Regions from separate parts of the Mesorhizobium sp. M2E.F.Ca.ET.209.01.1.1 genome, predicted to be linked through region 1. Evidence: riboswitches for the same ligand, from Rfam matches in the RefSeq annotation. Region 1 holds a riboswitch; the other holds the start of a gene.
The links. Region 1 has a riboswitch for S-adenosylmethionine ahead of EN852_RS21915 (homoserine O-acetyltransferase). Riboswitches for the same ligand answer to the same signal wherever they lie in the genome.
Positions count from the first base shown of each region.

Region 2: another riboswitch for S-adenosylmethionine. It lies ahead of EN852_RS14835 (O-succinylhomoserine sulfhydrylase); the one in region 1 lies ahead of EN852_RS21915 (homoserine O-acetyltransferase).

Region 1 covers NZ_SADP02000012.1:126,217-131,716, forward strand. Annotated here, with positions in the region: gene EN852_RS21900 (DUF1194 domain-containing protein) at 1-637, shown strand, start outside; gene EN852_RS21905 (glycosyltransferase family A protein) at 771-1,700, opposite strand; gene metW (methionine biosynthesis protein MetW) at 1,966-2,583, opposite strand; gene EN852_RS21915 (homoserine O-acetyltransferase) at 2,580-3,749, opposite strand; SAM riboswitch at 3,845-3,922, opposite strand; gene EN852_RS21920 (hypothetical protein) at 4,076-4,330, shown strand; gene EN852_RS21925 (hypothetical protein) at 4,327-4,758, shown strand; gene hisC (histidinol-phosphate transaminase) at 4,951-5,500, shown strand, end outside.
Region 2 covers NZ_SADP02000007.1:11,806-17,305, reverse strand. Annotated here, with positions in the region: gene mmsB (multiple monosaccharide ABC transporter permease) at 1-531, shown strand, start outside; gene araD1 (AraD1 family protein) at 731-1,726, shown strand; gene EN852_RS14845 (hypothetical protein) at 1,751-2,203, shown strand; gene EN852_RS14840 (2'-deoxycytidine 5'-triphosphate deaminase) at 2,219-3,313, opposite strand; SAM riboswitch at 3,430-3,507, shown strand; gene EN852_RS14835 (O-succinylhomoserine sulfhydrylase) at 3,564-4,754, shown strand; gene EN852_RS14830 (ceramide glucosyltransferase) at 4,790-5,500, opposite strand, start outside.

The sequences.
Region 1 (5,500 bases):
CGAGGCGCTGCGCCATCCCGACTTCATCAATGCCGTGCGCTCGGGTCGAAATGGCCGCATCGCGCTCGCTTATTTCGAATGGGCGGGCGTGGTGCGCGACGACGGGGTCATCGCCTGGCAGATCATCGATGGGGAGGCCAGCGCCAACGCTTTTGCCGACAGGCTAGAAGCGCGGCCGTTCCGCAGCTTCCGCGGCACCTCGATTTCAGGCGCCCTCGGCTTCGGCGCCGGGCTCCTGGAGAGAACCGGCTTTTCGGCGCCGCGCCGCGTCATCGACATATCGGGCGACGGACCCAACAATATCGGGCTGCCCGTCGCCGAGATCCGCGATGCCACCATCGCCAAGGGTATCGTCATCAACGGCCTGCCCATACTCATCAGGCCGTCGCCGAGCGTCAGCCGCCTCGACCGCTATTACGCCGACTGCGTGACCGGAGGTGCCGGTTCCTTCGTGCTGCCAATCTACGCGGCGTCCGAATTCTCGACAGCCATCCGCCGTAAACTCATCCAGGAGGTGAGCGGCCTCACCGACGCCAGGCCTATGCACATCGCCGATACGGCACCCGTCGATTGTCTGCTGGGCGAGCGCCTTCGGCGGCGGTTCTCAGATCCCTATTTTCCGGAACTCGACAGATAGTGCGTTTCACCGTTTCACGGAAACGGTTAAACGCACTATCTCCTTGTTTTTACGCAATTCCGGACGGAAGGTTACGGCGAAGGGCCGAACTTAACCGCTCACACTTTTCCTGGAATTGCTCTAGCAGTCCGTCTCAAGCCGCGCGGGCGCCGTATTTGGCGCGGAACTCGTCATAGCAGTCGCGGCGCCAGCGCCGGCCGACGACATAACCACGCAGCAGTTGCGGCAGCGAATAGCCGAGCGCCTTGGACGAGCGGTTGGCGAGATAGCCGGAAAATGCTTGGTGCAGCCGGCCCCTCAAGATATCGGCGATGATCTGGCGCGCGATCATGTAAGGCGGAACATCGGGATAGCGGTCGGCGATATAGGGGTGCTTGTCGATCAGATTGGCATAGGCCTCGACATAGCCGTCGCGGCGGCCGGAGATCGAATTCTCCGAATTGTACTTCTTCCAGTCGATGTCCTCGGACAGCAGAGCACCGCCGCGCCGGGCAAAGCGCAGCAGCAATTCGCGGTCCTGCATGCGCGTGATGTCGCTATCGTAGCCGCCGATCGCGAGCAGCGATTCGTGCCTGGCGGTAATCGCCGAGCCGGCAATGAAGATGGTCTGCGAGACCAGGGCGCGCTGCAGCTTGCTCTTGTCGAGAAAGGCGCCGCGATTGATGCATTTGGTGCTGCGGCTCCCCTTCAGCGACAGGAACGAACTGATCAGCACCTCCAGCGAAGGATTCTCGTCGAAGTGCGCCAGCGTCCGCTCCAGCCGGTCCGGCAGATAGACATCGTCCGAATCGAGGAAAGTCACCACCGGCGCCCGGGCGCGCTCAATACCCGCATTGCGCGCGGCATTGGCGCCGCGCCATTTGGCGCCGACATAGATGAGCCTGGGGTCGCGGATTTCAGCAAGCGCGGCGGCTGTTCCGTCCGTCGAGCCATCGTCGACCACAATGTGCTCGAAGCGGGTAAGCGTCTGCGCCAGAACGCTTTCCACCGCGCGCACGACCTGGCTGCGCCGATTGTGCGTCGGCGTGATCACTGTAATCAGCGGAACGTCTTCGCTCGACATCGGGCCGCCACTGCCGGTCGGTTCTGATGTTTGTCGGATGGGTCTGACGACTATGTTCTTGTCCCACCTCTGAATTGTGGCCGACGCTACAAAAAAGCCATCTTTCTGTCACGTCGCGCTCACCACGGAATGCCGATATTGGCGGCTTTTCCGCAGCATTGCGGCTTGATGGCAACACAATTGGCTTTCCGGTTTGGGCAGACAGGTCCGCTCGCCCGGGCCAAAGGGCGAGAGCCGTGCGCTGGTCGAGTACCTCCGTAGGAGGTCAGGCCCTCTTCAACAAAAACACCGCCTGCTGGCCGAAGAAATTCCAGAACCACCAGGGCATCGACAGGCCGATCTTCTGGCCGTTGGCGTCGAGCGCGGTCGCCTTCTCGACCGTCGCGCCGAGCTCCTCGCACAGGTTGACGAAATCGCGGATGGTGCAGAAGTGGATGTTGGGCGTGTCGTACCAGGAGTAGGGCAGGTCCTTGGTGACCGGCATCCTGCCCTTGATCAACAGCGAGAAGCGCACGCGCCAGTGGCCGAAATTGGGGAAGGAGACGATGGCGCGGTTGCCGATCCTGAGCAGTTCATCGAGCACCACCTTCGGGTTGCGCGTCGCCTGCAGCGTCTGCGACAGCACGACGAAGTCGAAGCCCTTGTCGGCGTAGAATTTCAGATCCGTGTCGGCGTCGCCCTGGATGACCGATAGCCCGCGCGCCACGCATTCGTTGACGCCGCGCTGCGACAGTTCCAGCCCGCGGCCGTCGACCTGCTTGGTCTCCTGCAGCAGTTCCAGAAGCACACCGTCACCCGAACCGACATCGAGCACGCGCGACTTGGCTGGGATGAGGTCGGTGACGACTTCGAGGTCGACACGCTGGGCGCGGTTGACGCTCATAGGCTGAGCCCCCTTGCGCGTGCTGCCGAACCGATGAAGCCGTTGATAGCCGCGAACAGCTCCGGCTCGTCGAGCAGGAAGGCGTCGTGGCCGCGATCTGTCTCGATCTCGACGAAGGAGACGGAAGCGCCCGCTGCGTTCAAGGCGTGCACGATCGAGCGGCTCTCCTCGGTCGGGAACAGCCAGTCGCTGGTGAAGGAGACCAGGCAAAAGCGCGTCCTTGTGCCGGCGAAGGCGTCGGCGAGGCGTCCGCCGTGATCGGCGGCAAGGTCGAAATAGTCCATCGCGCGGGTCAGATAGAGATAGGAATTGGCGTCGAAGCGGTCGACGAAGGTCATGCCCTGGTGGCGCAGATAGCTCTCGATCTGGAAATCGGCGTCGAAGCCGAAGGTGAGCGCCTCGCGGTCCTGCAGATTGCGGCCGAACTTGCGGTGGAGCGCCGCTTCCGAAAGATAGGTGATGTGGGCGGCCATGCGCGCGACGGCGAGCCCCTTTTCCGGGCGCTTGCCAAACTCGATATATTTGCCGCCATGCCAGTCCGGGTCGGCCATGACCGCTTGCCGTCCGACCTCGTGGAAGGCGATGTTCTGTGAGGAATGGCGGGCGCCGGTGGCGATCGGCAGGGCCGAGAAGACCCGCTCCGGATAGCTCGCCGCCCATTCCAGCACCTGCATGCCGCCCATCGAGCCGCCAAGCACGCAAAACAGCTTTTCGATGCCGAAATGGTCCACAAGCATCGCCTGCGCGCGCACCATGTCGCGTATGGTGATGATCGGCAGGTCGAGGCCGTAGGGCTTGCCGGTCGCAGGATTGGTCGAGGCAGGTCCGGTCGAGCCGAGGCAGCCGCCGATGACGTTTGCGCAGATGACGAAGAAGCGGTTGGTGTCGATGATCTTGCCGGGGCCGATCAGCACCTCCCACCAGCCCGGCTTGCCGGTCACCGGATTGGTGTTGGCGACGTGCTGGTCGCCGGTCAGCGCATGGCAGACGAGGATGGCGTTGGAGCGCGCGTCGTTCAGCGTGCCATAGGTCTGGTAGGCGATCTGGAAAGGCGAAAGCAAGGTGCCGGCATCGAGCTTCAGCGGCATGTCGGAGCCGAATTGCAGCACCGGGCTCGACGGATGGTCGGCCTCGTCGTTGGTTCTTGCAGCGCGCTGAGCGGCCATGTCCGTCCCCATCCTGTCCCGCATCTGACCCGTCGCGATGCGGTGTCCGGCCAGCGGCGGACAACAAAAAACCGGCTTGCCGTCGCAAAGCCGGTTACAGGTTGCAAACGGCCCTTTAGCGAGTTGTTTAACGTGGCTGCAAGCCGACCGGCCAAATCACCACGAAGTTCATAGCTCTTCTACGTCTGCGTTATGCGAACGTCAACGGCGGCGTTCCGGTGAGCCTATCTTGCGTAATTTACGTAGGTTACGCATATTGCGTGACAGATGCCGGTTCGATCTGTTTCACCCACTTCACCGGTTCTTTTTATCGGATGGAGGCAGATATGCCACGCAACACCGCGGTTCCGGCGAGTGACTTCGCCCGAAATTTTGCGAAATATCAGGACGAAGCCATCGCCAAGAAGGTCATCAACGTGACCAGTCATGGCCGGATTGTCGGAGCGTATCTCTCTGCCGCCGAGTTCGCGCACTACGAATTGCTGAAGCGCCGGGAGCGCGAAATCCTGATCGTGGGCGACCTCGATGAGGATACGATCGCCTCCATCGAAGCTGCCGAATATGGCGTGGAACCGAAGTGACGCTGCCGGTTCCAAAGCCAGGTCTTGTCATTCGCTATAGTTTTCTTTGGAGTACCGAACATGACCGTGGCGGTATCGAAGGTACGAAGGATCGCCCCTGCGCGATCGTTGTCGCTACGCCACGCGATACGGATGGTCACATCCACACCATAGTCGCACCGATTACCCATAGCCCGCCACCGGACAATTCCGCGTCGATCGAGATTCCGCCGGCAGTATGCCGGGCCCTTGACCTCGATGGCGGCCGGCATTGGCTGCGCCTTGATGAATTGAACCGGTTCCTTTGGCCCGGCTTCGATGTTCGGCCGCGTTCCGACGGCAGTTACGCTTATGGAATGCTGCCGCCGGCTTTGTTCGAGCAACTGCGCCGAGGGATTTTGCAGCTTCAGCAGACGCGCAAGACCCGGGTTGTCAATCGCGACGATTAACGCCGTGCCCGGCTGAAGCGCGGCGCCGAAACAGATCCGGGCCACGCGCTTCAAGCCCTTGTTTTAATGCGTGTCGTTGTCCCAGGAACCGCCGCACACTTCTCGGCGATATGCAGTAGACCTCTCGACATTGCCGGTCACGGCTTGTATTTCCGCTGCGGCCTTTAAAGGCCCTCTCGATGGATTTGTGACATGAAGCAGGATCAGCCCCGTCCGACGCCCCGCGCGGGGATCATGGACATCGAGGCCTATGTGCCGGGAAAAAGCACCGCCCCGGCCGGCGTGACGAAAGTCTACAAGCTGTCGTCGAACGAAAACCCGCTCGGGCCCTCGCCGAAGGCGATCGAGGCCGCGCGCGAGGTGGCGGCGAAGCTCGACGTCTATCCCGACGGCACGGCGCGGCGGCTGCGCGAGGCGATCGCCGAGGTGCATGGGCTGAACCCGGCGAACATCATCTGCTCCAACGGCTCGGACGAGATCCTGGGGCTCTTGGCGCAGACCTACCTCGCGCCGGGCGACGAGGCAGTATTCACCGAACACGCTTTCATGGTCTACAAGATCTACATCCAGGCGGCGGGCGCCAAGCCAGTCGCGGTGAAGGAAACCGACGAGCGCGCCGATGTCGATGCGATCCTCGCCGCGGTCACGCCTGCGACGCGGATCGTGTTCCTCGCCAATCCGAACAATCCGACCGGCACCTACGTGCCGTTTCAGGAGGTGCGCCGGCTGCACGCGGCATTGC
Region 2 (5,500 bases), on a different contig from region 1:
GTCGTCAAGACGCTGGTCGGCAGCGTGCTGGCGCTGTTCCTGGTGTTCCAGTTCGCGAGCTACCGGGGCCTGCCGGTCGTGCTGCTGGTGATGGGCGTGCTCATCTCGCTGTTCGTCTTCGTCACCAAGCGCATGACCATCGGCCGCCGTATCTATGCCATGGGCGGTAACGCCAAGGCGGCGCAGCTGTCGGGCATCAACACCGAAAGGCTAACGTTGATGGTCTTCATCAACATGGGCGTGCTGTCGGCTCTGGGCGGCCTGATCATCGCGGCGCGCCTCGGCCAGGCCGTGCCGGCCGCCGGCCTCGGCTCAGAGCTCGACGTCATCGCGGCCGTCTTCATCGGCGGCGCCTCGGCAATGGGCGGCGTCGGCCAGGTGATCGGCGCCGTGGTCGGCGGCTTCATCATGGGCGTGATGAACAACGGCATGTCGATCATGGGCGTCAATGTCGACTGGCAGCAGGTGGTCAAGGGTCTGGTGCTGCTCGGCGCCGTGATTTTCGACGTCTACAACAAGAACAAGGCTTAACGGCCGGAACAAGTTCAGGAGGAATACGGGTTCCAGATCGCGACGCTGCCGGCAACCCGTCGGCGCCAAGAAGTCCAGGCAAGGACCGAGCTCGCGAACGCAATCCGGACGAAGAGTTTCAACCGTGGTGGGGATCGCTCCTCGCCGCGCCGGGTAAGGCTTGCCCGCGGGCGGCCGCTAAATGAGAGAGGATTCGAACATGCTGATCTCCCAGATCCTCGACGACGCCGAGACGATCCGCGTCGTCGCCCGCAATGGCGGCGGCAAGACCAGGGTCATCAATGGCGCGCGCAGCGTCTATTCGCTGGCGATGGAGGCCGCGCGCACCGGCATCGGCCTCGAAGCGCTGATCGAGCGCAAGGGCTATGGCGAGACGGTCGATCTCGATGCCGTCTACAAGAGGGGCCGGCTGGTTTCGCCGATCAACCATCCGGATCCGGCGCATCTGCATCTCACCGGCACCGGGCTGACGCATCTCGGCTCCGCGGCGACGCGCGATTCCATGCACAAGAAGCTCAGCGAGGGCGGGGAGGAGGAACTCACCGATTCCATGAAGATGTTCCGCATGGGTCTGGAAGGCGGCAAGCCGGCCAAGGGCCAGGTCGGCGTGCAGCCGGAATGGTTCTACAAGGGCAACGGCACGATGGCGGTTGCGCCGGGCGCGCCGCTGATGTCGCCGGCCTTCGCGCAGGACGGCGGCGAGGAGCCCGAGATCGCCGGTATCTATGTGATCGGCGACGACGGCGCGCCGTTCCGCGTCGGCTTCACGCTGTCGAACGAGTTCTCCGACCACGTCACCGAGCGGGTGAACTATCTGTTCCTCGCCCACTCCAAGCTGCGCAACGCCTCGTTCGGCCCCGAGATCCTGATCGGCGACCTGCCGGCCGACGTCCGCGGCGCATCGCGCATCTGGCGCGACGGCAAGCTGCTGTGGGAAAAGCCGTTCCTGTCGGGCGAAGCGAACATGTCGCACACCATCGCCAATCTCGAGCACCACCACTTCAAATATTCCGCTTTCCGCCAGCCGGGCGACGTGCATGTGCACATGTTCGGCACCGCGACGCTCTCCTTCGCCGACGGCATCAGGACCGAGGCCGGCGATACGTTCGAGATCGAGGCGCCGGATTTCGGCCTGCCGCTGCGCAATCCGCTGGAGATCGAAAAGCCGGTGAAGGTGGCGGTGAAGGCGCTGTAGGATAGGACCGAGATTGGGGGAGAAATGAAACGCATCCGGCCGAGCTTGGCGTTCACAGGCTTGGTACTGGCGCTCGCCTGCTCCTCCTTGACCGCTTACGCCGCCGGAAAATGCAGTCCAATAACCTATCGTGAAGCCCGGTCGGCAATGTCGAGCCGTCTTCTGGCCACCGGATACTCAAGGACGCAGGCGGACTTTCTCGTGCGCAATGCGGATCGCATGACATCCGCGCTGCCCGCAACTGCGCTGAACGACAGCGGACAGGCTTGCGGCATCGACTCCGCGAGGGCCCATGTCCTTGGATGCCTCGACAGGCAACTGTTCCCATTGGGCGCGGGCTCAAGCTCTCCGCTTGATGAAACGAAGCAGACCAAGGGATTTTGGGGCAGGAAGCGTCTGACCGTTCGAGAGCTACTCTTTATCGGCCATTTCCATGCCTGCCTCGGCGCGGCGGAAGAATATCTCTTTCGCCACTGACAGGGCCAGCGAGGATCACCGCGCCGCGCGAAAATGCTTGGAAAGCTTCAAGCCCTGCGCCTGGTAGTTCGAGCCGAGATCGGTGCCGTAGAGCGCCTGCGGACGCTTCAGCATGTGCTCGTAGACGAGACGGCCGACGATCTGGCCGTGGTCGAGGATGAAAGGCACTTCGTGGCTGCGCACTTCGAGCACCGCGCGGCTGCCGCTGCCGCCGGCGGCGGAGTGGCCGAAGCCCGGATCGAAGAAGCCGGCATAGTGGACGCGGAACTCGCCGACCAGCGGATCGAAGGGTGTCATCTCGGCGGCGTAGAGCGGCGGCACGTGCACGGCCTCGCGGCTGACCAGGATGTAGAATTCGTCAGGGTCGAGCACGATCTCGCCGGCGCCGCTCTTATAGATCGGCTCCCAGAAATCGACCACATCCTGCGCGGCGCGCTTGTCGACGTCGACCAGGCCGGTGTGGTGCTTGCCGCGATAACCGACAAGCCCGTCCTTGTCGCCGTCGAGGTCGATGGAGAGCGCAATGCCGCCGCCGGAAATGTTGGGCGGCTCGGTGGCGACCAGCATCTCGGCACGGTGGAGGTCACGCAGCTCGCTTTCCGAAAGCACGGCATTGCCGATGCGGAAACGGATCTGCGACAGCCGCGAGCCGGCGCGGACGACAATCGGGAAGGTGCGCGGGCTGACTTCGAGATAGAGCGGCCCGTGATAACCGGCGGCGATCTTGTCGAACTCGTGGCCACGATCGGTCATGACCCGCGTGAAGATATCGAGGCGGCCGGTCGAGCTCTTCGGATTGGCCGACGCCGAAACCTCAGCCGGCAATGCCAGGCTTTCCAGCAAAGGCACGATGTAGACGCAGCCGGTTTCCAGCACCGCGCCCCCGGTGAGGTCTATCTCGTGCAGCTTCAGCCGTTCGAGCTTGTCGGCGACCAGATGATCGGGACCCGGCAGGAAGGAGGCGCGCACGCGATAGGCCTTGTCGCCGAGCCTCAGATCGAGGCTGGCCGGCTGGATCTGGTTGGCGTCCAGCGCGCGCGGCGACTTAAGCGCGTTTGCCTTAAACAGCGCCGCGATGTCCTGATCCGGAAGAATGCCTGTCTGCCGCAAAGGCTGGCTCCGTTCACGAGGCCGGGCGAGGACCTTAGCAGGCACTTGCCGCCCGGCTGGTACAAACCTCTTAATGAAGCCGGCAATTGACGCAAGCGCGGCGCTCATTTAAAGGGTCGTTATCCCGTGGTGATTTGGCCGGTCGGCTTGCAGCCACGTTAAACAAGTCGCTAAAGGACCGTCGAGCCGCAAGGCTATATGGACCGGTTGCGACTTCGCGGCCGGTTTTTTTGTGTCTGGAAGCAGGGCTATGAGCACCAAGAAGCGCAACTGGAAACCTCAGACGGCACTCGTGCATGGCGGAACATTGCGTTCCCAGTTCGGCGAGACGGCGGAGGCGATGTATCTCACGCAGGGCTATGTCTACGAGACGGCGCAGGCGGCGGAAGCCCGCTTCAAGGGCGAGGAGCCGGGCTTCATTTATTCGCGCTACGCCAACCCGACCGTCGATATGTTCGAAAAGCGCATGTGCGCGCTGGAAGGGGCCGAGGACGCCCGCGCCACGGCCTCCGGCATGGCCGCCGTTTCCGCCGCACTGCTCTGCAGCGTCAAGGCAGGAGACCACATCGTTGCGGCGCGTGCCCTGTTCGGCTCCTGTCGGTGGGTGGTGGAGACGCTGGCGCCGCGCTACGGCATCCAGTCGACGCTGATTGACGGCACCGACGTCGCCAACTGGGAAAAGGCTGTTCGCCCGAACACCAAGCTGTTCTTCCTGGAAAGCCCGACCAACCCGACGCTGGAGGTGGTCGACATCGCCGCGGTCGCCAAGCTTGCCAATTCGATCGGCGCGCGCGTGGTCGTCGACAACGTCTTTGCCACGCCGCTGCAGCAGAAGCCGCTGCAGCTCGGCGCCCATATCGTGGTCTATTCGGCGACCAAGCATATAGACGGCCAGGGCCGCTGCCTCGGCGGCGTCATCCTGTCGGACAAGAAATGGATCGACGAGAACCTGCACGACTATTTCCGCCATACCGGCCCCAGCCTGTCGCCGTTCAATGCCTGGACGCTGCTCAAAGGCCTGGAGACACTGCCGCTGCGCGTGCGCCAGCAGACGGAGAGCGCCGGCAAGATCGCCGATTTCCTGGCCGGACGGCCGGAGATCGCCCGTCTCATCTATCCGGGCCGCGCCGACCATCCGCAGGCGGATATTGTGAAGAAGCAGATGTCGGGCGGCTCGACGCTGATCTGCCTCGACGTCAAGGGCGGCAAGCAGGCGGCCTTCGCCTTCCAGAACGCGCTCGACATCGTACTGATCTCCAACAATCTCGGCGACGCCAAGAGCCTGATCACCCATCCGGCGACGACGACGCACAAGAACCTGAGCGACGAGGCGCGGGCGGAACTCGGGATCGGGCCCGGCACGCTCAGGCTCTCCGTCGGCCTGGAGGACACCGACGATCTGCTGGAGGACATCGAGCAGGCACTGAAGGCGGCCAAGTAGTCCTGTAGATACCGCCGAAGATCGACCGAGACCTTTCAGGCGATCTCCTCGAGCTCCGTCAGCGCGCGGGTTCGGATGGTCATGGCGTTGCCCCGCCATTCGACAGCGCCGCCGAACCAGGCGCGCGCCCAGATGGCGGGCAGCATGACGTCGCGCACGATCATCGCGGTGACGCTGCGCGGCGACAGGCACCAGCCCTTGGCCAAGGCGAGCAGGCATTCCGGCAGGTAGGCGATCGCCGGCACGCACAAGGCCGTGGTGGGAAGGCTGACGCCGGCGCCTGCCGCGGCAATCAGCGCCAGCAGCAGCGGCACCGCGGCGCCCGTCAGGATCTCCGGCGCGAAGAACAGCGGGAACGTGACCCGGCGCAGCCGCGCCCAGCGCGCCTGGCGCGACCAGATCTCGGCGAACCGGCGCTGGCCGAGCGGCTGCTCGAAAGGCGAGGCGACAAGATTGACGCGCAGGCCCAGGCCGTTGACCAGCTTGGTGGCGGCGGCGTCCTCGGCGATCTCGGCGGCCAAGGCCTGGATGCCGCCATTGGCGTCCAGCATCGGCTTGTTCCACAGCATGCTCTTGCCCTGGGCGAAGCCGAGGCCGAGCGCCTCGCCGGCATATTGCCACCGCGCCTGCAGCGTGTTGAGGAAGGCACATTCGACTTCGGCCCAAAAACCGTCAGGACGCGAGCCGATCGGCGTCGAGCAGACGAGGCCGGTGTCCGGCCGCCATGCCGCCATCAGGTGCTGGAC